One region of the Limnobaculum parvum genome, then DNA from elsewhere that is predicted to be linked to it. Evidence: predicted binding sites of a transcription regulator. Region 1 holds the regulator's gene; each other region holds the start of a gene.
The links. The regulator CRP, encoded in region 1, controls carbon source genes, mostly activating them, when cyclic AMP is high. The targets are predictions, from matches to a motif close to ATGTGANNNNNNTCACAT.
Positions count from the first base shown of each region.

Region 2: HYN51_RS08860 (ABC-F family ATPase) is a predicted target of CRP. The motif match lies at 6,054-6,071, and genes of this name have one in related genera.
Region 3: serA (phosphoglycerate dehydrogenase) is a predicted target of CRP. The motif match lies at 6,507-6,524, and genes of this name have one in related genera.

Region 1 is NZ_CP029185.2:3,350,271-3,360,627, forward strand. Features, by position in the region: gene HYN51_RS14125 (ABC transporter ATP-binding protein) at 1-362, shown strand, start outside; gene HYN51_RS16420 (hypothetical protein) at 541-693, shown strand; gene HYN51_RS14130 (LysE family translocator) at 739-1,341, opposite strand; gene HYN51_RS14135 (hydrolase) at 1,443-2,423, shown strand; gene HYN51_RS14140 (YheU family protein) at 2,420-2,668, shown strand; gene HYN51_RS14145 (phosphoribulokinase) at 2,753-3,622, shown strand; gene crp (cAMP-activated global transcriptional regulator CRP) at 3,919-4,551, shown strand; gene HYN51_RS14155 (YccS/YhfK family putative transporter) at 4,622-6,712, shown strand; gene argD (bifunctional acetylornithine/succinyldiaminopimelate transaminase) at 6,952-8,172, opposite strand; gene manD (D-mannonate dehydratase ManD) at 8,501-9,715, shown strand; gene HYN51_RS14170 (Zn-dependent oxidoreductase) at 9,730-10,357, shown strand, end outside.
Region 2 is NZ_CP029185.2:2,136,792-2,147,148, forward strand. Features, by position in the region: gene HYN51_RS08835 (IclR family transcriptional regulator) at 1-417, shown strand, start outside; gene HYN51_RS08840 (dihydrodipicolinate synthase family protein) at 507-1,427, opposite strand; gene ilvD (dihydroxy-acid dehydratase) at 1,533-3,248, opposite strand; gene HYN51_RS08850 (MFS transporter) at 3,289-4,560, opposite strand; gene HYN51_RS08855 (tetratricopeptide repeat protein) at 5,090-5,830, opposite strand; gene HYN51_RS08860 (ABC-F family ATPase) at 6,093-7,691, shown strand; gene rhlE (ATP-dependent RNA helicase RhlE) at 7,811-9,217, opposite strand; gene HYN51_RS08870 (Bax inhibitor-1/YccA family protein) at 9,496-10,197, opposite strand; gene HYN51_RS08875 (flavodoxin family protein) at 10,357-10,357, opposite strand, start outside.
Region 3 is NZ_CP029185.2:702,382-712,738, forward strand. Features, by position in the region: gene tkt (transketolase) at 1-77, shown strand, start outside; gene pgk (phosphoglycerate kinase) at 683-1,846, shown strand; gene fbaA (class II fructose-bisphosphate aldolase) at 1,943-3,019, shown strand; gene argO (arginine exporter ArgO) at 3,226-3,873, shown strand; gene HYN51_RS02540 (oxidative stress defense protein) at 3,995-4,711, shown strand; gene HYN51_RS02545 (LysR family transcriptional regulator ArgP) at 4,719-5,612, opposite strand; gene rpiA (ribose-5-phosphate isomerase RpiA) at 5,762-6,421, shown strand; gene serA (phosphoglycerate dehydrogenase) at 6,711-7,943, shown strand; gene HYN51_RS02560 (5-formyltetrahydrofolate cyclo-ligase) at 8,004-8,591, opposite strand; RNA gene ssrS (6S RNA) at 8,629-8,812, opposite strand; gene zapA (cell division protein ZapA) at 8,916-9,245, opposite strand; gene HYN51_RS02575 (YecA/YgfB family protein) at 9,544-10,119, shown strand.

The DNA.
Region 1 (10,357 bases):
ATCTGCAAAAACAAGAAATGCAGCCGGAAGGTAGTGATAAAGAACCTACCGCTAACAGCGCCCAAGCACGTAAAGATCAAAAACGCCGTGAAGCAGATTTTCGAACTCAAACTCAACCAATTCGTAAAAAGATCGATAAGCTGGATATTGAGCTAAACAAGCTGGCAAAACAGCTTAGCGATATTGAACTGGCCCTATCGGATACCGCCATTTACGAGGCGGATAAAAAAGCTGAACTCACTAAACTGCTACAGCAGCAGGTTAGCGTGAAGTCCGCTCAGGAAGAAACTGAAATGAGCTGGCTGGAACTACAAGAGCAGTTGGAAGAGATGACCGCCAATTTTAATCAAGGGAATGATTAAGAATTAATAGCAGAGGCGGTGATATCATCGCCTGAGACTGCTGACAAACCTAATAAATCAGCATCTGCGAATATTCTGACCGTAAAAACAATGTGCTTATATCTACACCGATAACGGTCAGTAAACCGTCTGTACTCAGCTACGGAGCACATTGGGCCTGGCCGGGTTAGGGGCAGCTATGAAACACCTTATGGTGTTTCACCCTGCGGGCCAGCGCTGTTCAACCGGGCTTTTCCTGTTTGTCGTTGGCTTACGCCAAGTCGACCCCAACACCCGTCCCTCCCAACGATTGGCTATCTTAAAGTACAAAACTGAACTATCAGAAATATGAGCGGCAATGGTAAGTACCGCTTTGGTTAATTATGTTCCGATTTCGCTACAACCAAATAAGCGCCACGCAGCCCGCCGTCAAAATACCCATGGTTATATTAAAAATCGCCCACGATTTGCGGCTTTGCAGTAAACGACCAATCGCGGAACCAAAACCCATCCAGATAAAACCAGCCACCAGATTCACCATAAACATCGCAATGCTGATGGCAATCACCGATGCACTATACATGTCACCAGCCAAGCTGTAGCTAGCAATTGAGCCAATACCCATCAACCAGGCTTTAGGATTCAGTGCCTGTAACAATAATCCCTGATATAGCCGAACCGGTTGTGCTGTTCCTTTCTCTGTATCCAGCTTCTCATAGCGAGAAGTCGCAATTTTCCATGCCAGCCAAATCAGATAGAGACTACCTGCAATTTTCAGCGCTAAATGCAACGAAGGATAGGCGATCACCAGCGAGCCAACACCTATGGCAACTAGCAGCAACAGTAATTGCATGCCAATCATAATGCCAAACATCAACGGTAAAGAGCGGGTAAAACCAAAATTAGCAGTCGAAGAGGTGAGTAACATATTATTCGGCCCCGGTGTAACTGCCGCTATCCATAAAAACATCGACATAGAAAGAAACCAACCTAACGCCATTCTGTATACCCCTTTACCAGTAAGAGATGTTTAATCATTCCATTCAAGCTAGCAGTGTGATATTGATCGCACAAGACCCCAAGAGTGAATTTAATTTTGTTATGGATGCACAATTTCGGCCCATACCGGGCACCGCTAACCCACACATACAAACTCTATTACCTCGGATTATCCGCAGAAAAATTAGCCTGAAACCGGTGTGGCAGCGTCTGGAACTTCCAGACGATGATTTTCTCGATATCGCTTGGAGTGAAGATCCTCACCAAGCGAAACATAAGCCTCGGCTCGTGTTATTTCACGGTTTAGAAGGCAACTTTTACAGCCCTTATGCCCATGGTTTGCTGGCGGTTTGTCGTCAAAATGGTTGGCTGGGAGTTGTCATGCATTTTCGCGGCTGTAGCGGTGAACCTAACCGCAGCCCTCGCGCTTATCATTCGGGTGAAACCAGCGATACGCGCTTTTTTCTCAACTGGTTGCAAAATACGTTGGGAGAAGCTCCTACTGCAGCAGTAGGCTACTCGCTGGGTGGCAATATGTTAGGGTGTTATTTAGCAGAAGAAGGCGACCAAGTTCCACTTGAGGCGGCGGTGATTGTCTCCGCTCCGCTAATGCTCGATCCCTGTTCACGTCGACTGGAACAAGGACTGTCGAGAGTCTATCATCGATATCTGCTTGGTCTGCTAAAACAGAGCACCAAACGCAAGCTTGTCCGCTACCCCGGTATTATGCCGCTGCCCGATTTATCACTGAAAAATATTCGCTCAATCCGTGAGTTTGATGACGCTCTCACCGCACCATTACATGGATTTAAAGATGCCACCGATTATTATCAAAAGTGCAGCGCCCTGCCGGTATTACATCAGATACGTATTCCTTTGCTAATTATACATGCCAAAGACGATCCTTTTATGTCACCGGATGTCATTCCTGAGCGGAACAGCCTGCCGGAGAATATCGAATATCAATTAACCGAACATGGCGGGCACGTTGGCTTTGTCAGTGGCACATGGAAAAAGCCGCAGATGTGGTTGGAGCATCGCATCCCTGAATGGTTAACCCACTATCTGGAGAAAAATAAATGATGATCCCGTGGCAGCAACTGGCTCCCGAGACGCTGGAAAGTATTATCGAATCGTTTGTTCTGCGTGAAGGTACCGATTACGGAGAGCATGAAAGATCATTACAACAAAAAGTGGACGATGTTAAGCGTCAGCTAAAAAGCGGTCAGATAATATTAGTTTGGTCAGAGTTACATGAAACCATCAATATTATGCCCAAAGATCGGTTCAGTGATGATATGGAAGAACAACCTTATCCGGAGTATTGATTTCTTGGAATAAAATTTTGTGACATCCCGGCACCAATCCGACTATGCTCTGGTAATAACCATGAGAATTAAGGAATCAGGTTAATGTCAGCAAAACATCCAATCATTGCAGTTACCGGTTCCAGCGGAGCCGGTACTACCACCACTAGCTTGGCCTTCAGGAAAATATTTCAGCAGTTAAGCTTAAATGCCGCACGTATAGATGGTGATGCCTACCATCGCTATACGCGCCCAGAGATGGATGCGGAAATCCGTAAAGCCAGAGAACAAGGACGTCATATCAGTTATTTCGGCCCCGAAGCTAACGACTTCGCTCTGCTGGAAAACAGCTTTATTGAATACGGAAAAACCGGAAACGGACGCACACGTAAGTACTTGCATACTTATGATGAAGCCGTTCCCTATAACCAGACACCCGGTACATTTACCCCCTGGCAACCCTTACCAGAAACCACCGATCTGCTATTTTATGAAGGACTACATGGTGGCATCGTCACTGCGAAACATAATGTTGCCCAACACGTCGATCTGCTGGTTGGCGTTGTTCCTATCGTCAACCTAGAGTGGATACAAAAACTAATCCGCGATACGGTGGAGCGGGAGCACTCCCGGGAAGCCGTGCTGGATTCGGTTGTCCGCTCGATGGACGACTATATCAATTACATCACCCCCCAGTTCTCCCGAACCCATATCAACTTCCAGCGCGTACCCACCGTTGATACCTCAGATCCATTTTCTGCGAAGAGCATTCCAACTATGGACGAAAGCCTCGTGGTTATTCACTTCAGGGGGCTGACAGGCATTGATTTTCCCTATCTACTAGTCATGTTACAGGGTTCATTTATCTCCCAAACAAATACCTTAGTAATTCCGGGGGGGAAATTGGGACTGGCGATGGAGCTAATTATCACACCCTTAATACAACAATTATTAGAAGGCAGAATATTAGAATAGAAAAGTGAGGGTAAAACAGGCGAACAACCCGATTCAGCGCCGCTTAGCCCTCATTTTAGCAAGACAACACGAGACTCTTGGTTCAACCTGTGTTAAAACCATAGGGTGGGTATAATAGATAAATTAGAGTTCAATCAGGCTGATGCAACACCAGCCCACAAACACCTCTATATTCTTTTTTACATCAGTTATAATAGCGCCCACTTGGCAAGTTATATGCTTCGGGGCGGATAAGATTTTCGGCAAGCTTCTCGCTTTGCTGTGTTGGGCAGTGACTACAAAGAGGATAACAACAAATGGTTCTCGGCAAACCGCAGACAGACCCTACTCTCGAATGGTTTTTATCTCATTGTCATATTCATAAATATCCATCCAAGAGCACACTTATTCACCAAGGTGAAAAAGCAGAAACTCTTTACTATATTGTAAAGGGTGCCGTAGCCGTTCTAATTAAGGATGAAGAAGGTAAAGAGATGATTCTCTCCTATCTCAATCAAGGGGACTTCATCGGAGAACTTGGCCTGTTTGAAGAAGGTCAGGAACGCAGTGCTTGGGTCAGGGCAAAAACAGCATGTGAAGTTGCTGAAATTTCATATAAAAAATTTCGCCAGCTCATTCAAGTTAATCCGGATATTTTAATGCGTTTATCCGCTCAGATGGCTAGCCGCTTGCAGGTTACCTCTGAGAAAGTAGGAAGTCTTGCCTTCCTTGATGTTACGGGCCGTATCGCACAAACATTACTCAATCTGGCTAAACAGCCGGATGCAATGACTCATCCAGACGGTATGCAAATCAAGATCACCCGTCAGGAAATTGGTCAAATTGTTGGATGTTCCCGTGAAACGGTAGGACGTATTTTAAAAATGCTGGAAGATCAGAACCTGATTTCCGCTCATGGAAAAACTATCGTTGTCTACGGGACCCGTTAACTAATAAAGAGAAGCGGACATGTTTACGGCCTCCTGAAGCCATGTCCGCTCCCCTTTTCCCGGGAGACCTATGTGGCGACGAGTTATTTATCATCCAGAAGTCAACTATGCTCTCCGCCAAACTCTGGTTCTCTGTTTGCCCGTGTTTCTGTTTTGGCTATTAGGCGATCTACCAACCGGCTTTTTACTTTCGCTTGTTCCTGCCTGTTGCAGCATTGGTGGTCTCGATACTCCCCATAAACACTTTTTCAAACGACTGGCTATCGGTGCCACGTTGTTTGTTATCAGCAGTGTATTATTGCAGTTTCTTCTGTTGTGGTCTGTTCCGCTGCCGCTATGCATGCTTATTCTGACGCTATTATTTGGCGTGACGGCTGAAATCAGTCCTCTTTATGGACGGTTAATGCCTGCAGCATTAGTGACCGCCATTTTTACGCTCGGTATGGCAGGCAATTTACCCATTTGGCGAGTGGCTCTATTATTTGTCATTGGTACTGTCTGGTATGGTTTGTTTATCCGCCTGTGGTTTCGGCTTTGGCAAGAACAACCCATGCGAGAATCACTCAGCCTGCTTTACCGGCAGTTGGCGTATTATATGGATGAGAAGTACAGCTTACTTACTCAACATACCGACCCGGAGAAGGCGCTCCCTCCATTACTATTACGCCAGCAGCAAGTGATGGATACCATCGCGTTGGTTTACCAACAAATCTATATGATTACCAACCTGAAACACCCTCGCCATCGGCGATTAATTCAGGCGTTTCAGGTTGCTCTCGATTTACAGGAACATATTACCGTTAGCCTGCATCAACCCGGCGAAGTACAAAAACTGGTTGAGCAGAGCCAAGCTGAAGCCGTTATTCGCCATAATGCAAAAACCATTAGCCACCGTTTACAGATTTTAGCTGATGACATTCTCTACCATCGCCGTCCGGTCCCATTCAACATGAATAGTGACCTATCCGCCTTGGAAAAAATCGCCCATCACCATCCGAATAATCCCGTTGGCGCTTTTTGTTACTACCATTTTAGCCGTATCGCTCACTTACTTAGCCGCCAAAAACCGCTATATAACCGCACGTTGATGCCAATACAGAGTCATCTCCCTTTTCTGCTGGCGCTGAAAAACTATTGTTCACTTAAATCTGTCGCATTAAAAAACGCGGCTCGCATTGGCATCACACTAGCCGCTGGTGCTGGAATTGGCCTGACGCTTAATCTTCCCAAACCCTACTGGATACTCATGACCATTATGGTGGTTAGCCAGAACGGCTATAGTGCCACCCGAATACGTATTCAGCACCGCTCGCTGGGTACCATGATTGGGATTCTTGCTGGTGGCGCCATTCTTCATCTCTACTACTCTCAAAACCTGATGTTGGTGCTAATGCTGGTACTGACGTTTTGTTCCTATTTGATTGTGCGTAAGAATTATGGAATCGCTGTGATTGGTTTTACGATTACTGCGCTCTACACCCTACAGATTATCTCCAATAGCGGTATGAATTATCTGCTTCCTCGTATGATAGATACGGTCATCGGTTGTATTTTGGCGTTTGCCAGCAGCTTATGGTTATGGCCTCAATGGCAAAGTGCCACGTTGCGTAGAAATGCCCACAGCGCTCTGGAAACGTATCAACAGCACCTGCGTCAAATATTTAATATGACTAATGATGTAGCGGAACTCGCCTATACCCGAATGAAGGTTAATCAGGCTCACAATACTCTTTTTACCGCATTGAATCAGGCCATGCAGGAGCCGGGCTTTAATACTCGCTACTTGGCCGATATGCGCCTGTGGGTTACCCATAGCCAGTTTTTGGTTGAACATTTAAATGCAATGACAACTATCGCTCGAGACCAATATGTGTTGGTTCCTACATTGGCGCAGGAGTATTTAAACGCCTGTGAGATCCTGATTCAGACCTGCCAACAGCGCCTAGAATATGATGGTCCCAGCGGGGATAACAGCATATTGCCCATTGTAGAATCCGAGGATAACGATGAGCTATCAGAGACCTCAATGGAAAAACATATCGAGCGGATACTGGCGCATCTTACGACTATGCATACTATTTCGTCACTGGCGTGGCAGCAAAGGCCGCATCATGGAATGTGGTTGAAGAGGAAATTGAGGGAAGAAGGAGAGGCGGACTAGGCCCAACACGTCCTGACGCTAGATACGATGGTCTTCCGGCCAGTCACAAAGACAATATGTACCCTCTCATTTTTACGGCCGAAGGGCTTAAACTCCGGCGCAAGATAATATCTTGAATATCCTCTGAAACTCTCTCTATTTCAGCGTGATGACCGCTTGTCATCACGCTGTTTAAGATACAAATAGCGGCAGCCGCTAATGCCGCTAATTAGGAAGAACGTTTAAACTAACGGTCAATGCTATTTAACCTCAACCATTTGCTTCACCGCTTTTTCAAAGCGTGCCATTCCTTGTTGTAGATCATCCTCGGGAATGACCAGAGAAGGGGCAAAACGGATAACATTAGGGCCAGCATTGAGTAGCATCAGGCCATTTTCTACTGATGCCGCAAGAAATTCTCGCGCCATACCCTGATAATTTGGCTGTAGTTCAGCACCGATGAGCAGCCCTAAGCCGCGAACATCTGTAAATACATGATAACGTTGATTAATCTCTTCCAAACGGGTGACAATGTACTCATAACGTGATTGCACACCTGACAACACTTCTGGCGTATTGATCACATCAAAAGCCGCTTCCGCTACGGCACAGGCTAACGGGTTGCCGCCATAGGTTGTACCGTGAACCCCGGGTTCCATCACTTGCGCCACTTCATCGGTGGTTAGCATCGCGCTAATCGGGAAACCGCCTCCCAATGCCTTGGCTGAAGTTAAAATATCCGGAACAATGCCGTATTGCATGTAGGTAAACAGTGAACCGGTTCTGCCCATCCCAGACTGTACTTCATCAAATACCAATAGTGCTTTATAACGATCGCAAAGTTCTCTAACCCCCCGCAGAAACTCGGCGTCGACAGGTGTAATTCCACCCTCCCCCTGAACCGGTTCCAGTACGACAGCACAAGTGTGGTCATCAATAACCGCTTTAACCGCATCCAGATCGTTAAAAGGAATATGTATGATATCCGCTGGCTTTGGGCCAAAACCATCAGAATATTTAGCCTGGCCACCAACGGAAACAGTAAACAGCGTACGACCGTGAAAGGCATTATTGAACGCAATAATTTTTGTTTTATAAGGGCTATGGCGAGTAATGGCATAACGGCGAGCCAGTTTAAACGCGGCCTCATTGGCTTCAGCACCAGAGTTAGCAAAAAACACCCGGTCAGCAAAAGTTGAATCAATCAGTTTCTGGGCCAGTCGCAAAGCAGGTTCGTTGGTAAACAGATTACTGGTATGCCAAATCATCTCACCTTGGGTATTCAGTGCCTTAACCAAAGCTGGATGACAATGTCCCAGCGCGGTAACGGCAATACCGCTAGAAAAATCGATATACTCGTTTCCTTGCTGATCCCAGACCCGACTCCCCTTACCTTTTACCGGCACAAACGTTGCTGGCGCATACACGGGTAACATAACGTTATCAAAAGTATTGCGATTAACTGATGTATTACTGTCCATAAAACTTGACCTATTGATTTCACCGCGAATGACTCCACACTACCAAAATTGAATATAAAATCAATTTGTATAAATAAAAATACCAATAAAATCTGCTTACCATTTAATAATAAAATAATTATTAAAAAATCCGTAATAAATAATAATTCATAATTAATAAATAACTAGTCATTAAACATCATAAATTCCACGGTGATTTCGGTCACATATCTCAAACTTTCCCGCCATTAATATTCTAGACCTACTTGTATGGTAGTTAATCCATGAGTATCTTGTGTTCACTTTCTATACCGAATTGGTTCTATTTTTCCGTCAGGATGAATGCATTATGAAAATCGTAAAAGCTGAAGTTTTTGTTACCTGCCCGGGCCGTAACTTCGTTACCGTCAAGATCACTACCGATGAAGGCATTTATGGCGTTGGTGACGCCACCCTCAATGGCCGCGAGCTCTCCGTTGCCTCCTACCTTAAGGATCATCTTTGCCCACAATTAATTGGCCGAGATGCCCATCAAATCGAAGATATCTGGCAATTTTTCTATAAAGGCGCTTACTGGCGTCGTGGTCCGGTCACCATGTCCGCCATCTCCGCCATTGATATGGCACTATGGGATATCAAAGGCAAAGCAGCCAATATGCCGGTTTATCAACTGCTCGGTGGCGCATCACGCACTGGGGTCATGGTGTATTGCCATACCACCGGCCGAACCATTGATGAAGTGTTGGAAGACTACGCTAAGCATAAAGAGATGGGCTTTAAAGCCATTCGCGTTCAATGCGGCGTGCCGGGAATGAAAACTACCTATGGTTTGAGCAAAGGTAAAAACTTGGCTTATGAACCAGCAACCAAAGGTCACTACCCGGAAGAACAGTTGTGGTCCACCGAGAAATATCTAGATTTCACGCCAAAACTGTTTGACGCCGTGCGTAACAAGTTTGGTTTTGATGAACACCTGCTGCATGACATGCACCACCGCCTGACGCCAATTGAAGCGGCCCGTTTTGGCAAAAGCATTGAAGATTACCGCATGTTTTGGATGGAAGATCCGACGCCAGCAGAAAACCAAGAGTGTTTCCGTCTGATCCGCCAGCATACCGTTACCCCTATCGCCGTGGGTGAAGTCTTCAACAGCATCTGGGATTGCAAACAGCTCATTGAAGAGCAACTGATCGACTATATCCGTACCACCATCACCCACGCCGGCGGGATTACCCATATGCGCCGCATTGCTGACTTCGCCGCCATGTATCAGGTACGTACCGGTTCCCACGGTCCATCCGATCTGTCACCCATTTGCCACGCAGCCGCGCTGCACTTCGACCTGTGGGTGCCTAACTTTGGCGTGCAGGAGTACATGGGTTATTCCGAGCAAATGCTGGAGGTCTTCCCACACAACTGGACGTTTGATGATGGCTACATGCACCCAAGCGACAAGCCGGGTCTGGGCATCGACTTCGATGAAAAACTGGCTGCCAAGTATCCCTATGAAGCCGCCTACTTACCTGTTGCCCGTTTAACCGACGGCACGCTGTGGAACTGGTGATGAAGGAGAACAAGATGAAAAGTGTCGTCATTCAACAACCCGAAGTTTTAGTGATTGAAGATCGTCCGGTACCCCAACCGCAGGCTGGAGAAGTACGCCTACGGGTAGAAAGTGCCGGTATCTGCGGTTCAGATGTGCATATCTATCGTGGTCATAACCCTTTTGCCAAATACCCGCGCGTTATCGGTCATGAATTCTTTGGCCGTATTGATGCGGTGGGTGAAGGCGTTGATGCATCCCGTGTTGGTCAACGTGTCGTTGGCGATCCGGTAGTCAGTTGTGGTCATTGCTACCCTTGTTCAGTGGGTCGCCCGAATGTTTGTACCTCTTTACAAGTTATCGGTGTGCACCGGGATGGTGGATTCAGTGAATACATCACTCTGCCGGCAAAGAATGCCCATATCGTTCCTGACAGCATCCCGGATCGGGAAGCGACCATGATTGAGCCTTTTACTATCGCTGCAAATATCTGTAGCCAGATGAACCCTGGTCCACTGGATGTTGCTCTGGTATACGGTGCGGGCCCAATGGGTTTGACTTCGATTCAAGCACTGCGTGGTGTGTACGGGGTTAAAGAGATCATTGTTGCAGATCGCATTGATGAGCGTCTGGCGATGGCTAAGGAGAACGGTGCCGATCGCG
Region 2 (10,357 bases), 1.2 Mb from region 1:
CTGACCAAGTTAGAAAGTCCACAGGCGATTATTATCCGCAGTTGGGAAGGCAAGCGCCTGTCCCTTTACAGTTCTGGTTTAGGTAAAGCGCTAATGGCACACTTAAGCGATGATGAAGTGGATGCACTTTTGCCTGAAGATAAAGTTCTGACCCGTATCACCGATACCACTATTACTGATATCAAGGTACTGAAAGCTGAACTGGCCGAAATCCGCGTGCGCGGCTGGGCCTATGATAATGAAGAGGACAGTCAGGGGGTGCGCTGCATTGCCGTACCCGTGCTCAACCCACAGGGTAAAGCGATTGCGGCTATCAGCACATCTGGCGTGGCCTTTCAGATCCCCGATGATAAGCGAGAATATCTGGCATCGTTGGTCATGGAGGCCGGACAGCAACTGGCTCAACAGTTGAAATAACCGGAATATAGCTCCAAAACAGCATCAGACCTTCATCTGTCAACGAAAGTCTGATTGCTTTATCAACAATTTTTTAATATCGGCTAAAACTAGCGATCCTGATACGGTATTCCGGCTGAGGTTAATACCGTCATTAACTGCTGTTTCTTCTCTTCGGAAAGCATCTGTACCGGCGCTAAAACTTCAGTAGAAATATGCAATCCGCACAGTTTTATCGCTTGCTTAATCACGCCAAAGAACGGCGTCTCTAAGCTATATACCGTCGATAAGCGGGATAGCTGACGCTGTAATTCAAACATGGTTTCGTAATCTTTTGCTTTAAATGCCCGATAAATTCCACAGGTAATCTGGCTGGCAAAGTTACAGGTTGCCGGAATCGCACCATTGCCGCCCATAATCAGCGTATCCATCATATATTCGTCATAACCGGAGAACACCACAAAGTTCGGGCGCATGGGTCGCACCTGATTCATAATCTCCCGCACATGGCTGATATTATCCACGGTATCTTTAATTCCGATTATATTGCTTACCTCTTTTGCCAGGCGGGCAATCAGCTTAACGCTAATATCCTGACCGGTTAATACCGGGAAGTTATACAGAATAACCGGAGAACGAATGCTTTCTGCTACGGTGCGGAAGTGGTTATACATATACTCTTCATTAAGTAATGCATAGTAAGGGTTCAGTACCAATACGGCATCCACCCCTAACGTATCCGCATGCAGACCAAACTCAATCACTTCCTGAGTGCTTGGGCTACTAATGCCTAATAATACAGGTACCCGACCGGCAATATGTTTCACCGCAAACTCAGCCACTTCAAAGCGCTGCGCTTTCGGCATATGGCAAAACTCACCGCCACTACCAAGGATCAGCATGCCATCTACGCCATCATTGACTAATTTATCAATCAGCGCCCCCATTCCTACGGTATCCAGTCGTCCATCCGAATGAAATATCGTCGGAACCGGAGGAAAAACGCCTCTAAACTTATTCAGGTCAGTCATTGTATTATCCTGTCTTGTTGCTAATGAATTACATCACTATTTCTTTGCTTCCGTCACGTTTAACCGTGACGGAAGCCTTACTTACCCCGTCGTGCTGGTAACGGCTTAACAGGTATAAGCACCCGCCATTAACGAAGCGGCACGCTGAGTAAACTGCTTATAAATGCCTTTACGATGGGAATAGTCTGGACGAACCCACTTCGCTTTACGCTCGGCCATCACCACCTCGATCTGCTCTGGGGTTTTATGTTCCCCATTAATACCAACAATATTCAGCTTACGCGCGGGTACATCCATTTCGATTAAATCACCGTCTTCCACCAGCGCTATTGGCCCGCCGTCTGCTGCTTCAGGCGAAACATGACCAACGCACGGGCCGCTGGTCGCGCCGGAGAAACGACCATCGGTAATCAATGCCACCCGACCGTCCAGACGGTTGTCATATACAATGGCATCCGTCGTCATTAGCATTTCCGGCGCGCCAGAACCTTTAGGTCCTTCATAGCGAATAAACAGCACGTCGCCCGGATTTACCCGGTTATGAATAATCGCCTGCTGTGCATCTTCTTCTGAATTGAACACTTTGGCTGGGCCAACGTGCTGATGCATATCGGCGCGACAGGCGGCGTATTTAATCACTGCACCATCGGGTGCGATATTGCCCTTAAGAATGGCAATTGAGCCTTTCTTGGTGGCTGACTCTGGTTTTCTGATCACCTCTTCCGGCTTCACTTTATGGTTAGCCAGATAGCCCTGATTACGTTCGAAGAAACCCGATTGCTGTAGCATATCTAGGTTATCTCCCAGTGAACGTCCGGTTACCGTTATGACGTCCAAATCCAGCTTGTCGCGCAGTAACCATTGAATCATCGGTACGCCACCGGCAAACCAAAACAACTCGGTTACATACTCACCGCTTGGCTGAATATTGGTGAGATAAGGAATGTCGTGATTAATACGGTCAAACGTTTCCGGTTTAAGTTCCCAGCCCAGTTCATGGGCTATGGCGGGCAAATGGATCAGCGCATTGGTGCTACCGCCAATGGCGGCATGAACTTTAATCGCATTCTCAAACGCGGCTGGCGTTAGTATTTTTGCCGAAGTGATATTCTTCTCCGCCAGGTACATGGCCTGATGACCCGCAGCACGCGCTACTCGGCGAATTTCTGACATAGTGGAAGGCATGATAGCGCTACCCGGTAACGCCATACCTAAGGCTTCAGACATACACTGCATGGTGCTGGCAGTTCCCATAAACTGGCAGGCACCGGCGGTAGGACAGCCGCACTGCTGATGCGCTTCCACCTGCTTCACGCTAATCTCGCCTTTCTTCAGTTTGGCTGTCAGTCCGCCTAAATCAGAGGTACTCATATTTGGAGCCGGGCGCATAGAGCCACCGGGAATATGAATCAATGGCATATCCAGACGCGCGGCCGCAATCAGATGGGCCGGAACTGACTTATCGCAACTGGAAATCAGCACGGCACCATCATACGGCACGACGGATGCATGGATTTCCACCATATTGGCAATCGCTTCCCGCGAGGCCAGAATATAGTTCATCCCATCATGCCCCTGCCCCCAGCCGTCACAAATATCAGTGACGTGGTGGCGAACCGCACGCCCACCGCTTTCATGAACGCCCAGCATGGTTTCATAACCCAGTTCATTGAGATGAAAGCTTCCCGGATGGCTTTCGCCATAGCAGTCATCAATCAAAACCTGAGGTTTCTGGGTATCTTCTTTGCTGTAGTTCATCCCCATACGTAGTGCATCTAACTGCGACCATAAATCACGAGCGCCCTGACATTTCTGTTTCATTTTGTGGTTCCTTTATTTAAATTCATCACGGTATTACGGATTATTTTTTAGGTGGACGGGCGGTAATCGCCGGCAGCGTAAACAGTAGGAATACCGCTATCATTAAGGCGGCAACCAGAACGAACATGCCCGCCGTCTGGCTAACGGTCATGGTTAACAAACCAACCAGATATGGGCCAATAAATCCGCCAAGATTACCTAATGCGTTGATGGTTCCACGTACGCCGCCTAATACATTGGATGGGAACAGCAGTGGAGGAAGCGTCCAGAACGGACCGGCGTAAGCCTGTAAGAAGAATCCACACAGCACCATGACGCCATAAGAAAGCCAGATACTCTCTTTCAGCAACAGCGAAAGGGTTAAACAGATGGCAAAACCGACCAGTGGAATCGCGGTATACAGGCGACGGTTCATGGTCTTGTCACACCACTTAGCGATATAGTATTGACCGAAGATACACAACACATAAGGCGCTGCGGTCAACATCCCTACCATAGTCATACCGCTACCGGTCAGGTTTTTAATCAGATTAGGCATCCACAGCGCAAAACCATAGAACCCAACCTGAACAAAGAAATAGATACCAATCAATTTCCACAGATTTGGACTGCGAATAATGGTACTGATACTGGCTTTATCATCAATGGAAGCGCCCATTCGGTCCTCTTCCAGCTTTTTCTCAATCCACTCACGTTCGCGCGGATCCAGCCATTTCGCCTGATGAGGATGGTCAGAGACTAGCGGCATCCAGACAAACAGCAGTGCCAGTGACAGTACCCCTTCAATGATGAACATTTCACGCCAACCGTGCAGTTCGATTAGCCAGCCGGACAGCGGGCCAGTGATAATGGAGGCAACCGCTAGGTTCATCTGGAAAAAGGCAATCGCTCTGGCCCGTTCTTCGTTAGGAAACCAGTGACCAATCAATGCCAGAATGGCCGGATACACGCCACCTTCAGCCACCCCAAGAATGAAGCGGATAATTAATAACTGAGTCGGGTTTTGCACAAAGCCGGTTAGCAGCGCAAATCCTCCCCAAGCGATAATCGTCCAAGCAATAAACTTCTTGGCGCTGTAGCGCTCTGCAATATGCCCGCCGGGTATTTGCAAAAAGATATAACCGATAAAGAAAATCCCGGCCACTAGCCCGGCAAACGATGCTGTCATGCCTAAATCTTTATCCATACCACCAGCAATACCGATAGCGATATTGGTTCGGTCCATATACGCCACGATATAGACCAAAATGGTTGCCGGGATGATATGCATCCAGCGTCCTTTAGGAATAGGTTTACTTGAATCTGTGCTCATTACTATGTTCCTTGGTTCAACCGCTAAATGATAAAAAAACGCGAGTACATCAGTTGTTTGTTATTCATTGTTACGCAACTAAGTTCTATATACAGAACATATATTCAATATACAGAACAATATTCGTCGCGCTGTATAAAAGAGTCAATGGGGTAACTTATGAAAGTTAAATATCTGTGAGCTGACGCAACTTTCACCATTCTGAGGTTGACGGCACATTATTTGGGCGACAAAATTCCCACATAAAGAACAATGGTTCTTTATGAAGAACAAATAATTGACATGGACAATGTTGAGGTGGCTAACAATGAGGAACAAAAAAGTAAGGAATGCAGCGGAGACGGTTTATACAGTAGCGCGCATAGTGGGCTACTGTATAGATACAAAATAGATGAAAAATAGATACAAAAGTTAATCGTGGGGAGAAGCCTGTCTTCGCGTCATCGCAGCTAAAGCTAAATCGACAAATTCGTCAGCGCACTTATGCCGTAAATATCAGCTATTTTATGAAGTAAAAAAGATCCCAACATCACCCCAGCGCCTTCAACGCCTGATTTACTTTCGTCAGCCACTCTTTATGCATTTTACGATAGTGCGGTTTAGCTCGGCGAGCTATGACGGCGATGGTTTCCAACTGCTGCTTCGCTTCCTGCTTATCGCCCTTTTCGCTCAGCAGTTGATAATAACGAAAGCGCGCTTCTGGCCCGGTGTAGTACTCGATCAGTACCCTGAATTCATCTTCGGCCTTATCAAGATCGCCCGTTTGCTGCAACGATCTGGCATACAGCAAATGACCATCCTGAGAGCGATAGTCAGGATTAGCACTAATTAATACTTCCAGCGTTTTCTGGCAGGAGACCGGATCGTGGCTGTCAAACTGCGCCTGAGCCAGCTTAACTAAAATATCAGGATCCTGTACAAAGATACCGGTTAACGCTTTTTGATAATTAGCTGCCGCTTCCTGCGGTCTGCCAATGCGTAATAGCTCATCGGCTAAACGTACATAGTTTTGACTGGTTTCGGTGATCACCAATTCATCACGCAACATACGCACATGACGTTCCGGATCCATTTTATCCTGAGCTTTACCCATCAGGCGTTTACCATCACGGCTACCTAATAGGTCTGGTAATAAGATTGCCAGTGCATAGACGGCACAACCAATACCCGGTAACCCAATGATAATATATAACCAATAACGCTCCTGCCCGGTTTTCACCGCATGAACACCACACATGATTTGAATAAAAACGACCAGAATGACCGGCATTTCAGCACTCCCTGCCCAAAATAACAACTAAACTGACAACATCATATTGATGAGACTGCTATCTGACAATGATTTCTGTCGATAAACAAAATAAAATAGTGAAGCATGAAACTAATTGGTATGCCGTTTTCTATTTATAGAATTTAATTTCTCATAATCCCCAAAACACCCGGAATAAATAGTCTGCTCACAGGATGCCTAAACCGCCACGATCTGTGGCATAATGTGCCTAATATCACACTTTCAACTATGAGTATTCGTTTTGTTAATTAGCAATAATATTACTATGCAGTTTGGCTCCAAGCCGCTGTTTGAAAACATTTCAGTCAAATTTGGCGGTGGTAATCGCTACGGTCTAATTGGTGCTAACGGTAGTGGTAAATCCACTTTTATGAAGATTCTGGGTGGCGATTTAACCCCTTCTGGCGGCAACGTATTTCTTGATCCTAATGAACGTCTGGGTAAACTGAAACAGGATCAGTTTGCCTACGAAGAGTACAGCGTATTGGATACCGTCATTATGGGCCACGCTGAACTTTGGGAAGTAAAAGAAGAACGCGATCGCATCTATAATCTGCCGGAAATGAGTGAAGAAGATGGGCTAAAAGTCGCCGATCTGGAAGTTCAGTACGGTGAGATGGATGGATATACCGCGGAGTCCCGCGCCGGTGAACTTCTGTTAGGTGTCGGTATTCCGGTAGAACAACATTATGGCCCAATGAGCGAAGTGGCCCCCGGCTGGAAACTTCGGGTATTGCTGGCTCAAGCGCTATTTGCCAATCCAGATATTCTTCTGCTCGACGAACCAACCAACAACTTGGATATTGATACTATCCGCTGGTTGGAGCAAACGCTAAACGACCGTAACAGTACCATGATCATCATTTCCCATGACCGTCACTTCTTGAATATGGTATGCACCCATATGGCCGATTTGGACTACGGCGAGCTTCGTGTCTATCCGGGTAACTATGATGAGTATATGACTGCATCAACTCAGGCTCGCGAGCGCCTGCTGGCAGACAATGCCAAGAAAAAGGCACAAATTAACGAATTGCAATCTTTCGTTAGCCGTTTTAGCGCCAACGCGTCTAAATCCCGTCAGGCCACTTCCCGGGCACGGCAGATTGATAAAATTCAGTTGGAAGAAGTTAAAGCCTCCAGCCGTCAAAATCCATTTATCCGTTTTGAACAAGATAAGAAACTGTTCCGTAATGCGCTGGAAGTGGAAAACCTGTCAAAAGGTTATGACGGTAATACCCCACTGTTTAAGAACATCAATCTGATGTTGGAAGTAGGCGAAAAAGTGGCTGTACTAGGTACCAACGGTGTGGGTAAAACCACCCTGCTGAAAACCTTAATCGGTGAACTGACGCCAGAAGCCGGTCGCCTGAAATGGTCTGAAAACGCCAATATTGGCTATTATGCTCAGGACCACGCATCCGATTTTGAAGTCGACATGACGGTATTTGACTGGATGAGCCTGTGGATGCAGCCTAATGATGATGAGCAATCGGTGCGTAGCGTATTGGGTCGCTTATTGTTCTCTCAAGATGATATTAAGAAATCGATAAAAGTACTATCCGGTGGTGAAAAAGGCCGCATGCTGTTCGGCAAACTGATGATGACTCGCCCTAATATTTTGATTATGGATGAGCCAACCAACCACTTAGATATGGAATCGATTGAATCACTGAATATGGCGCTGGAACTCTATCAGGGAACGCTGATTTTCGTCTCTCACGACCGTGAATTCGTTAGCTCGCTGGCAACGCGAATTATTGAAATCACACCGGAGAAAGTGACCGACTTTAGCGGTAATTATGATGATTATCTCCGTAGTCAGGGCATTAATAACTGATTAACCGGCCTTAAATAACAAAGGCCACCTCATATGAAGGTGGCCTTTTAAATAGATAAGTTAAAAAGCCATCCCAACAACAGACAGCCTTTCTACATAAATCACATCAACAACAATATTTAGCTACCCGCTGACTCAGAACGACGAGCACCCGCGAATGAAGCGCGTTTTTGCTGCGCTGGCTTATCCGAGCGAGGCTTTTGGCTGCGAGGCTTGTTGTCACCCCTACCCTCAGTTTTGTTGCCCCACGGGCTATTATCACTGCGGCCCGCAGATTGGCCAGCCGCCGGGCGAGCGCGTCCTGAATTCGGACGTCCACCTTGCCCTTGTCCTTGCCCCTGACCTCTACCCTGACGACCATTAACGATCGGCTCAGCTTTAATGGTTGGATCTGGCTCATAGCCCGGTAAGGCAATACGCGCAATTTCAAACTTCAGCAAGCGCTCGATATCGCGCAGCAGTTTATGTTCATCAACACAAACTAAAGACACCGCTTCTCCAGTACATTCTGCACGGCCGGTACGGCCAATACGGTGAACATAATCTTCCGGTACGTTTGGCAACTCATAGTTAACTACGTGAGGCAAATGGTCAATATCCAGACCACGGGCAGCAATATCAGTGGCTACCAGCACGCGGATCTTACCATTTTTAAACTCGTCCAACGCACGGGTGCGAGCACCTTGGCTTTTATTACCGTGAATGGCTGAAGCGGTAATGCCATCTTTATTCAGTTGTTCCGCCAAATGGTTAGCACCGTGTTTAGTACGGGTAAACACCAGCACTTGTTGCCACTGCCCTTCACCAATCATTTGTGACAACAATTCACGTTTACGTTTTTTATCAACAAAGTGAACTTTCTGGTCCACCAGTTCGGATGGCGTATTACGTTTTGCCACTTCTACAGAAGCAGGGTTGTGCAATAATTTCGACGCTAACCCTTTAATTTCATCAGAGAAGGTGGCGGAAAACAGCAGATTTTGACGCTTGGCAGGCAGTTTAGCTAACACACGACGAATATCGTGAATAAACCCCATATCCAGCATACGGTCAGCTTCGTCCAGTACCAGAATTTCGACTTTAGATAAATCGACCGCATTCTGATGCTCCAGATCCAACAAACGTCCCGGCGTTGCCACCAGCACATCCACGCCACTACGCAGTTTCATCATCTGTGGATTAATACTAACACCACCAAAAACCACCATCGAACGAATATTTAAATGGCGACTGTAGTCACGCACATTTTCGCCCACCTGAGCTGCCAGCTCACGGGTTGGCGTCAGAATCAGTGCCCGTACCGGGCGACGACCACGAACAGCTTCGCCGCTTGCGCTTAAGCGCTGTAATAGTGGTAGGGTAAAACCCGCGGTTTTACCGGTACCGGTTTGCGCGCAGGCCATTAAATCACGGCCAGATAAAACAACAGGAATCGCCTGCTGTTGAATAGGCGTCGGATCGCGATAACCCTGTTCTTCAACCGCGCGCAAAATATCGGCACTTAAGCCGAGTGAATTAAAAGACATATAAGGAAAAACTCCAGACTCGCCCGGCAAACATTCCGTAGAGGAATAATCGTTTGCTACGGTCCTGACGAGATTATTATTACGAGGTATGACGTTGAGGCATTACCGCGAGGTATATGGCGTAGACCGAAGTACGCCGGATGTTGTCAGTATAACAGAACTTCCATCAGTTAGTGTAATTATTCGAAATAGCCATAATTAACGACGCATTAGCAATCTTTTAAAAACAATAAGGGCGCAAAATCGCGCCCTTATAAAATATTATATTACCGATAATATTAGCGACGGTCGCCTAAAATACGCAGCAGCATTAAGAACAGGTTGATGAAGTCTAAATAAAGGGTCAGAGCGCCCATAATAGACGACTTACGGTAACCTTCTCTATCATCAATAGAAACATGCTCACCAATCGCTTTCAGTTTTTGCGTGTCATATGCCGTTAAACCAACAAACACAATCACACCTATATAGGTGATCGCCCAAGTCAGCGCCGAGCTCTTAAGGAAAATATTCACCAGCGAAGCCAGAATAATACCAATCAGCCCCATGACCATCATGCTGCCTAACTTGCTTAAGTCGCGCTTGGTGGTATATCCGTACACGCTCATGGCACCAAAGGTACCGGCAGTAACAAAGAACGTACTGGCAATTGAGCTGCTGGTATAAGCAATAAAGATACTGGATAAGGTCAATCCGGTCAGAACCGAATAGAGCATAAACAACGTTGTGGCTAAAGCGCCGCTAATGCGGTTAAGCATACCGGACAGGAAAAACACGACGCCCAGTTGCACAATAATCAGACCGTAAAAGGTAATATTGCTGGAAAAAATGAATGACTGAAGCGCAGTTCCGGTAACGAACCAAGCAGTAAATGCAGTCAATAACAGACCGCAGGTCATCCATCCGTAGACCTGAGCCATAAACGCCTGAATACCGGTATTGGCGTGTTCTACGATAGTACCGTTGTGACGTGGATCCATTAATTTTGTCCTTCTTATCTCATAAGTCAAAAACAGGGGTGAAAACAACTAAATTTACCCAAGGTTATCACATATTATGACACCTGATGGCAAAAATAATTTCGTAATGTCTGGTAAAGATAGAAACCCCGCCTCTTTAACCCGACACCTGAGTCTGGTT
Region 3 (10,357 bases), 1.2 Mb from region 1:
CGGCAGAACAACTGTTTGTTGAGTTCGGCTTTACGGTCGATAACGTGGTGGCGAATGCCCGTGAGTTACTGAAGTAAGTTTAAATATTCCTAGTACTTAGCATTTAGTTAAGTTTAACGCCCTGATAGTGATGTCAGGGCTTTTTTAATTTCTAGACTGAACAAATATCAATGACGATGTGTTGTATTTTACAACATCCAGTAAACTCAGAAACCAAACTTTTTTTAGCTTAACGACATATAACCAGTAGTAATTTTGGCAGGATTTTCGTAATCTGTAGTTAATTGCTGAAGCGTTTCAGTTTTTATGTTTTCAGATATAGAATAACGGTAATATCGGATCAATACCTGAGGTTTAAGGCTATCGATCCGATAGCCGTATCACAGACAGGCCGTGCTGTTACGATTAGAATAGACGGGTTAATCTCAACTATACTTTTCGTGCTATCATTTGCTGCAACGATTTGTCCGGTATGTTAAATATTTTTGATATATAGGACTTGCCCGCGTGTTTTGTCTACCGCGAATGTCCTGTGTGATAAGTGATTTTTTGTTAAAAGTAGCAATCTTTGATGGGGTAGAAGCTGGACACTCCGGGAAAGCGTTAACCATCAGAATATATGAGTATTGGCAACGCGTGCCGGGCTCAGGTAACTTTGAGAGAATTAACAAGAGGATTCACAATGACTGTAATTAAGATGAACGATCTGGATTTAGCGGGTAAACGAGTACTTATCCGTGCAGATCTCAACGTACCAGTAAAAGATGGCAAAGTCACCTCTGATGCCCGTATTCGTGCATCGCTGCCGACTATCGAATTAGCCTTAAAACAAGGCGCTCGCGTTATGGTAACTTCTCACCTAGGCCGTCCGACTGAAGGTGAATATAACGAAGAATTTTCTCTGTTACCGGTTGTGAATTATCTGAAAGACGCCATCAAATCTCCGGTTCGTTTGGCGAAAGAATACCTGAATGGCGTTGATGTTGCACAAGGCGAGTTAGTGGTTCTGGAAAACGTTCGCTTCAATAAAGGCGAAGAGAAAGACGAAGAGACGTTATCCAAAAAATATGCTGCGCTGTGTGATGTGTTTGTGATGGATGCCTTCGGTACCGCGCACCGCGCTCAGGCGTCAACGCATGGTGTTGCTAAATATGCACCAGTTGCCTGTGCTGGCCCGCTGCTTTCTGATGAGTTGGAAGCCTTGGGTAAAGCGCTGGGTAACCCAGCTCGCCCAATGGTGGCTATCGTCGGTGGCTCTAAAGTGTCAACCAAGCTGACCGTATTAGGTTCTTTGGCCAAAATTGCTGACCAACTGGTTGTTGGCGGTGGTATTGCGAATACCTTTATTGCTGCTCAGGGCCATAATGTTGGCAAATCACTGTATGAAGCCGATCTGATTTCTGAAGCAAAAAAATTAATGGAAACTTGCCATATTCCGGTTCCTACCGATGTGCGTGTGGCTACTGCGTTTTCTGAAACTGCGCCAGCAGCCATGAAATCTGTTGCTGACATTAAAGATGATGAACAAGTTCTAGACTTAGGTGATGCTTCAGCAGAAGAGCTGGCGGCGATCCTGAAAAAAGCAAAAACGATTCTGTGGAATGGCCCTGTAGGCGTATTTGAATTCCCTAATTTCCGCAAAGGGACTGAAATCATTGCTCAAGCTATCGCTGAGAGTGATGCATTCTCTATCGCAGGTGGTGGTGATACATTGGCTGCGATCGACCTGTTTGGTATCGCAGATAAAATCTCTTATATCTCAACCGGTGGCGGCGCTTTCCTTGAGTTCGTTGAAGGTAAAAAATTGCCAGCAGTTGTGATGTTAGAAGAGCGTGCAAAGGGTTAATTTGATAAGACGGGAGGCTTGCCTCCCGTTTCTTCTATATTTATAGGATAAAGTTATTTTATCCATCAATAACCAATGAAAAATAGGACGAGTAGCATGTCTAAAATTTTTGATTTCGTAAAACCAGGTGTTATCACTGGTGATGATGTTCAGAAAGTATTCAAAATTGCTAAAGAGAATAATTTCGCGTTACCTGCAGTTAACTGTGTAGGTACTGATTCTATCAACGCGGTTATTGAAGCAGCTGCAAAAGTTCGTGCTCCGGTCATTGTTCAGTTTTCTAATGGCGGCGCTCAGTTTATGGCCGGTAAAGGTATGAAACTGGAAGGTCAGGGCAATGCTATCGTTGGTGCAATCTCCGGTGCTAAGCATGTGCACTTAGTTGCTGAACATTATGGTGTGCCAGTGATCCTGCATACTGACCACTGTGCTAAAAAATTACTGCCATGGTTAGATGGCCTGTTAGATGCGGGTGAAAAAAACTTTGCAGAAACCGGCAAGCCTTTGTTCTCTTCTCATATGATCGACCTGTCAGAAGAGTCACTGGAAGAGAATATTGAGATTTGTAGTAAATATCTAAAGCGTATGGCTAAGATTGGTATGACGCTGGAGATCGAACTGGGTTGTACCGGTGGTGAAGAAGACGGCGTTGATAACAGCCATCTGGATAACTCTGCGCTGTATACTCAACCAGAAGACGTGGATTATGCTTACGAAAAGCTGAATGCTATCAGTCCACGTTTCACGATTGCGGCTTCATTTGGTAACGTTCATGGCGTTTATAAGCCAGGTAACGTACAACTGACGCCAAAAATTCTGCATAACTCTCAGGAATATGTTTCCAAGAAACATAACCTGCCACACAACAGTCTGGACTTTGTATTCCACGGCGGTTCTGGCTCCACCGCAGCGGAAATCAAAGAAGCAGTTAGTTATGGTGTAGTTAAAATGAATATCGATACCGACACCCAATGGGCGACCTGGGAAGGTATTCTGGAATACTACAAGAAGAACGAAGGCTACCTGCAAGGCCAACTGGGCAACCCGGAAGGTGCCGATAAGCCAAACAAAAAATACTATGATCCACGTGCGTGGTTGCGTGCTGCTCAGGTAACCATGATCGCTCGTTTAGAAAAAGCGTTCAAAGAACTGAACTGCGAAAACGTATTGTAATCGTTCTTGCTTGAAGCTGTTGGAAAACACCGGTTGGAAACAGCCGGTGTTTTTTTATCACATCTATTTAAACCATCTCTGAATCGGACGCATCTGACTATTAGCTTCACCTAATGGGTAATAAGAATTATCCATTTCTCATTATCCTCATCACTCGTTAGTCTATCGCCTGATGAAATCAGTGAAGAGTTAAAGTGAGGAATAACGTGCTGGTAGCTTATTTTCAAGGGATTATTTTAGGGATGGCAATGATTCTGCCGATTGGGCCGCAGAATGCTTTTGTGCTATCGCAAGGGATTCGTCGTCAATATCCAGTGATGGTGGCGGCACTTTGTGCCATGAGCGATGCGGTTCTAATTTCTTTGGGCGTATTTGGTGGCGGGGCGTTATTGGCTCAGTCACCAGTACTGTTGCAAGTGGTAACTTGGGCTGGAGTGATTTTCCTAGTGTGGTATGGATGGGGCGCTTTTCGCGAAGCGTTCAAACCAAATCCAGATACCTTTAGTATGGATAACCAGACGCTGCATACCCGCTACCGTATTATTGCCACTGTTTTGGCGGTCACTTGGTTAAACCCACACGTTTATCTGGATACCGTTGTGGTATTAGGTAGCCTAGGGGAACAGTTTGGTGATTTAAGACTGTGGTTTGTGATTGGCGCTGTAACGGCTTCAATTATTTGGTTTTTCTCGCTGGCATTGCTGGCGGTTTGGATGGCACCTTGGCTGCAAAAGAGCCAAGCTCAACGTGGAATCAATCTGGTTGTCGGCACGGTAATGTGGGTGATTGCTATACAGCTAGCCAGACATGCCCTTTCAGGTTTTCTTACCTCAACCAATATCCATCTTGGGTAAACGGAACGTCAGGATGTTGTAAATTCTGTTGCCATTGTTCAGGATAATCCTATCATTGGTTCGGTTATACATTGATGGCACAGATTTTGTGCCATCAGGTTATGGTTTTTGAGGAGAGTTCATGAAATTAAAAGCGCTAGCGATGGCGGCAGTGGTTGCCATGTTACCGATGACGATGCAGGCAGCAGAATTGCCGGATGGTCCGCATATTGTAACTTCAGGTACCGGAACCATCGAAGTTAAACCCGATATGGCAACGTTACTGATCGAGGTAAAAGTATCTGACAAAGATGCGGCGGTAGCGAAAAAGCAAAACGATGAGCGTGTTGCTAAATATATGGAGTTTCTGGAGAAAAACGGCATCGTCAAAGCTGATATTGATGCGGCTAATATTCAAACTCGGTTGGAATATAACTATCCAAACAGCAACGACAGCAGCAAAGTGGTAAAAGACTATGCGGCGGTTCGTCAGGTTAAGGTAACCGTTCGCCAACTGGATAAATTGAACACGCTGCTGGATGGCGCATTAAGCTCAGGTTTGAATGAGATCCGTGATATCACGCTGGGCGTAACTAAAGATGACACCTATCGTAATGATGTGCGCAAAAAAGCGGTTGAGAATGCAAAAATACAAGCCGAAGCGTTAGCAAAAGACTTTGGCGTGAAGCTGGGGCCGGTATTTAGCATTCGCTATCGCGCTGCTAACCCAATGCCTGTGCCGATGATGCGCGCTTATAAATCTGATGCTGTCTCTGCCAGCGGTATTGATGAAACATACCAACAGCAGAGCATCAGCTTTAACGATCAGGTTGACGTGGTATTTGATATCCAACGTTAATCGCGGATTAGATTTGTCTCAATACCTGACGCCCGTAACTTAACAGGGCGTCAGTCACTCCCCGCATAATCTTACTTTCTGGCGAGAAACGATGCCAGTAAAGCATCCGTCGTTGGCACAGGCCCGGCGTCAAATCCATCAACTCACCGTTAGCCAGTTCCCGTTCAATTTGCAGGTGTGGGATCATACAACAAGTCGTACCCTGTTTTGCTAACTGCACAAAGGCTTCTGAAGAGCTAACGATATGACAAGGTACGCTGCCCGGTGGCAAATCAAAGTTCTGCTGTAAAAAGGCCTGATGCATATCATCCAGATGATCAAACGCCACGGCGGGCGCTTTAAGTAATGCCGTGCGAGTCACCCCATTAGGAAAATAGCGTTCCGCAAAGTCGGGTGATGCCACAAAGATATAGTCCAATGCTCCTAACTGATCCACCAAACAGCGCGGCAGGGCCTGAGGCTGAATACTCACTGCACCAACCACTTCCCCTAAACGTAAACGTTCCTGAGTGCGAGTTTCGTCTTCAACCTGTAGGTTTAAACGAATCGGCGAGTCAGACAATACGGGTTTCAGCGCCGGTAATAGCCAAGTTGCCAAGCTATCGGCGTTAACGGCGAGGGAGAGCTGTAACGGTGAATCTGCGCTGCCTTCATCACTGAGCCATTCGTCTTCCAATAGCTCGACCTGATGCAATAGCGCCAGCAGCTTCTGCCCTTGCTCGGTTGGACGGGGGGGAACGGTACGGATGAGTAATGGTTGCCCATACAAGTATTCAAGTTGTTTAATGCGTTGAGATACGGCTGACTGCGTAATACATAACTTTTGTGCTGCACGTTCAAACCCGCGCTCACGGATAACGGCATCCAGCGCCTGAAGTACACGATAATCTGGGCGTTTCATTCCTAAGTATTCTCCGTTTGAATCAAACCGTCTCTCTAACACTATGCCATACTTTTTTGATTGTCGTATGTTTCTGACAGGTTTAACTGTTTTGCCTCGTGGGTTACTCTATAATAATCACATTTTCGACAACGTAGGTAGATTTCACTATGACTCAAGATGAACTGAAAAAAGCAGTAGGTTGGGCAGCGCTAAAGTATGTGCGTCCTGGGACCATTGTCGGTGTAGGAACTGGCTCAACTGCTGCGCATTTCATTGATGCGTTAGGTTCAATAAAAGATCAAATCGAAGGGGCGGTTTCCAGCTCTAATGACTCAACGGCTAAACTGAAGAAGTTGGGAATCCAGATTTTTGACTGTAACGATGTGGACTCACTGGATATCTATGTTGATGGTGCCGATGAGATTAATGGTCATATGCAAATGATTAAGGGTGGCGGTGCGGCGCTGACCCGAGAGAAAATCATTGCGGCGATTTCTCGTCAATTTATCTGTATTGCGGACAGCTCTAAGCAGGTTGATATCTTGGGGGCCTTCCCTTTGCCAGTGGAAGTGATCCCTATGGCCAGAGCTTATGTTGCCAGAGAGTTGGTCAAACTGGGCGGTATGCCAGAATATCGTCAGGGTGTAGTTACCGATAATGGCAATATCATTCTGGATGTACATAATCTGAGAATTATGGATGCGGTAGCGATGGAGAATAATATTAATAACATCGCGGGTGTGGTAACCGTCGGGCTATTTGCCAACCGTGGTGCCGATGTGGCGCTGATTGGTACACCTGATGGTGTGAAAGTGATCGAATCGTAATGAGATCGCCTCGAATTTTATATAACCCTATAAAATTCGGGGAAATATTCAAAAATTATTACATATAATTAAAAAAATATTAATTTGGTGATATATATCACACTTGGCATTTTTATAACGTTAACAAGCTGCCCGCCCCTATCTGGGGCAGAATAAACCACCTAAATTAAAACATTCACTTACGCCTTCTACTGATATATAAGCAATCGATTGTATTGCCGTAACTTCTATTTTTGATATGTTGGTTAGACAGGGTCTATATAATAATCACTAGGGCAAGGTTCAGCAGATGGTAAAAGTATCGTTAGAAAAAGAGAGAATTAAGTTTCTCCTGGTGGAAGGTGTTCACCAAAGTACGGTTGATAATCTGCGTGCTGCGGGTTATACCAACATCGAGTACCATAAAGGTGCATTAGACGATGAAGCGCTTAAAGTGGCAATTCGTGATGCACATTTTGTCGGTATTCGTTCCCGCACTCATTTAAGTGCAGACATTCTGGCAGCAGCAGAGAAACTGGTTGCCATAGGTTGTTTCTGTATCGGTACCAATCAGGTTGATCTGCATGCGGCAGCTAAACGTGGTATTCCTGTGTTTAATGCGCCATTCTCCAATACTCGTTCCGTTGCAGAGATGGTGTTAGGGGAAATTCTACTGTTACTGCGCCGTATTCCTGAAGCTAACGCCAAGGCTCACCGCCGTGAGTGGTGTAAGCTAGCGGTAGGTTGTTTTGAGGCCCGTGGTAAAAACCTGGGGATCATCGGTTACGGCCACATCGGCACCCAACTGGGTATTCTAGCGGAATCTATCGGTATGAATGTGATGTTCTACGATATCGAGAACAAGCTACCGTTAGGGAATGCATCTCAGGTGCGTCATTTATCTGACCTGCTAAATATGAGTGATGTGGTGACGTTGCACGTACCGGAAACTGCCAGCACCAAGAATATGATGGGGCATAAAGAGCTGGCGCTGATGAAGCCGGGCGCAGTACTGATCAATGCTTCACGGGGTACGGTGGTGGATATTCCAGCACTGTGCAGCGCATTGGAGAGTAATCATCTATCTGGCGCGGCGCTGGATGTATTTCCAACCGAGCCTGCAACCAATCAGGACCCGTTTGAATCACCATTAACCGCGTTTGATAATGTGCTGTTAACGCCGCATATTGGTGGTTCGACTCAGGAAGCTCAGGCTAACATTGGTACTGAAGTGGCCGGTAAGCTGGCAAAATATTCCGATAATGGCTCTACCCTTTCTGCGGTTAACTTCCCGGAAGTTTCCCTGCCGGCACCGAGTGAAAATGTTAGCCGCTTGCTGCATATTCACGAAAACCGTCCAGGGGTTCTGAATCAGATTAACCATATCTTTGCGGAAGAGGGCATTAACATTGCTGCTCAGTTCCTGCAAACCAATAACGATATTGGTTACGTGGTGATTGATGTGGAGACCGATCGTTCAGATGAAGCGTTGGAGCACATGAAATCGATTCAGGGCACTATTCGTGCAAGATTGTTGTTCTGATAGCGATTGATGGTGAAGAAGGCGGCTAATCAGCCGCCTTTATTCTTTCCGGCATAGAATTTACCAATTCCAGTCGCGAGAAGGGGTAACAATTTCCGGTAGAGGGATATCCCAATCTTCATAGGGTAATGCGTCGACTTGCTGGCAATCGTGGGCAATCCCGATAGGATAGGAGCCGCTGTTACGCCAGTGTTTCAACGTTCGGTCATAGTAGCCACCGCCCATTCCTAAACGATTTCCCTGAGCATCAAAGGCAACCAGCGGAGTGATAATGACATCCAACTGTGACACGGGTAAAACTGATTGAACGTTAAGCCGAGGCTCTCGAATTCCAAAAGGGTGAGAAATCATCGGGGTTTCTGGGGTGTAGTGTAAAAACAGCAGATGACCAGGGCTAAAAGGATGAACAACCGGTAGGTAAAGAGACTTCTTTTGCAGCCAAAGCGCCTGAATCAATGGGTGAGTATCAATTTCGCCATCAAAAGAGAGAAACAAAGAGATATGCTGGGCCGTTTTGATTTTAGGATGATGGCACAGTTTTTGACACAATGTCTGAGCGGCTAAGTGCTGTTGTTCTTGCGTTAAACTATTGCGTAGTTGGCGTACTTTTCTTCTGAGGATTTGACGTGCAGAAATCTCAAAGGTCATACCGGATACGCTTATATCAAAGGATGAACAGAGAAGAGAGGACTCCGAGGTGCCGTCCCGGGCTGTAACCCTTGAACCCTTGGTTCAAGGTGAACGTGAATTTACAGCTATTAGGCTTCCCGGACGGACCGGGCATGCACACAAATTGTAAGAATCCACATTCTGTTGGTTTGAAATATCGGCTCAGGGGACTGGCCCGATAACGCGCACCTCAGAGAATTTTTTCAGAAACCGTACATGACGTTTTCTATTATTCTTGGTTAGTTAATATGTTTACCAACCACACATTAACTATAACAACATTTAGAAAAGAGTATATGGGATTTATTCAAATTTTGCACCCTGCCGTTTCGATATTAGATTCTGTTCGACCAAGGCTTGTTCAATTGTATGTTGTAACGTACGAATCCGTTCTTCCATATTTTTAGCATAATCATCGGTTTTATTTTTTTCCTGAGCCAGCTCATAGCTGATATTCAGCGCAGCAATGAAAACCAATTGTTCTGTATTGGTCACGCGAGTACGGACCTTCAAGTCCTTTAGTCGTTGACTTAAGTCTTCCGCAGCCTTATTCAGAGCCTCTTTTTGCTCCGGCGGGCAGTTTACCCGTAACGATCTGCCGAAAATTTGTAAATCTACCGGTTGTGCTGACATGTCACCTTCCTGCCGAATTTTGACCTGTGCTCTTTGTATGGAAAACCCAGAGGACCCAATCAACTAAGAGACGAATAAATAAAACAGATATCACTAATCTAACAAACTACGGCCATTATACCAAACTATCGCTTTGTGTGGGGCGGTACCTTCAGACTATGATTAAACGATAGATAATCACCCTTGGAAGACACGGGGATAAAGTACTTAAGATATATGCCTTTTATGGAATCGGATCTGCGGTTGATGGTAGCATAGTGTTAACTTATCTGACCTTACCTATGGTGGTGAATCATTCATGATGACCGAGAACACGCTTCCCTCTTATCAAACCCTGAATACAACGTTGGCACAGCATCATGTCGGGATGACTGCGGCAGAAATGCACGGCCTGATTAGTGGTTTATTGTGCGGTGGCAGCAATGATAGCAGTTGGACAGTAGTGGTCCATGATTTGACCAATGAAGGCATCGCGTTTGGTTATCCACTGAAGGATATGGTGACGCAATTATATGATGTGACCAAGCAGGATCTGGAAGATGAAGGTTTTGACTTCGACTTGCTATTGCCCGATGACGAAAGCTCAGTTTTTGAACGTATTGATGCCTTGTCCGGTTGGGTTAACCACTTTTTGCTGGGGCTGGGAATGATGCAGCCTAAGTTAGCTCAGGTAAAAGGAGAAACCGGAGAAGCGATTGATGACCTGCGTAATATCGCTCAGTTGGGGTATGAAGAAGATGAAGACCAGGATGAGCTGGAGCGCTCGCTGGCAGAGATTCATGAGTATGTAAGAATGGCGGCGATGTTGTGTCATAACGAGTTTGTTGGGGTGGGGGTTCCGGTGCAGGGAGCTGGGAAGCCGACGCTGCATTGATATTCTGATTTTTCTGAATGTCAGGCTCGGTGTAGGTTTCGCCGCCTTTGATGTAGTGCTTATCCCGGCAGCAGAGCCGCTCCCTACGTCGCTCCGCCTTGGCCAACATCCATATTGGCCGTGCTACTTTTTTATTGGCTGAGGCAACATTCGGATGCTTTAACCTGAAGGGCAATATATAAAAAATAAATGCCTGAATGAATCACCTGACTAGGCAGTTAGCATTGCTAATCGTAGG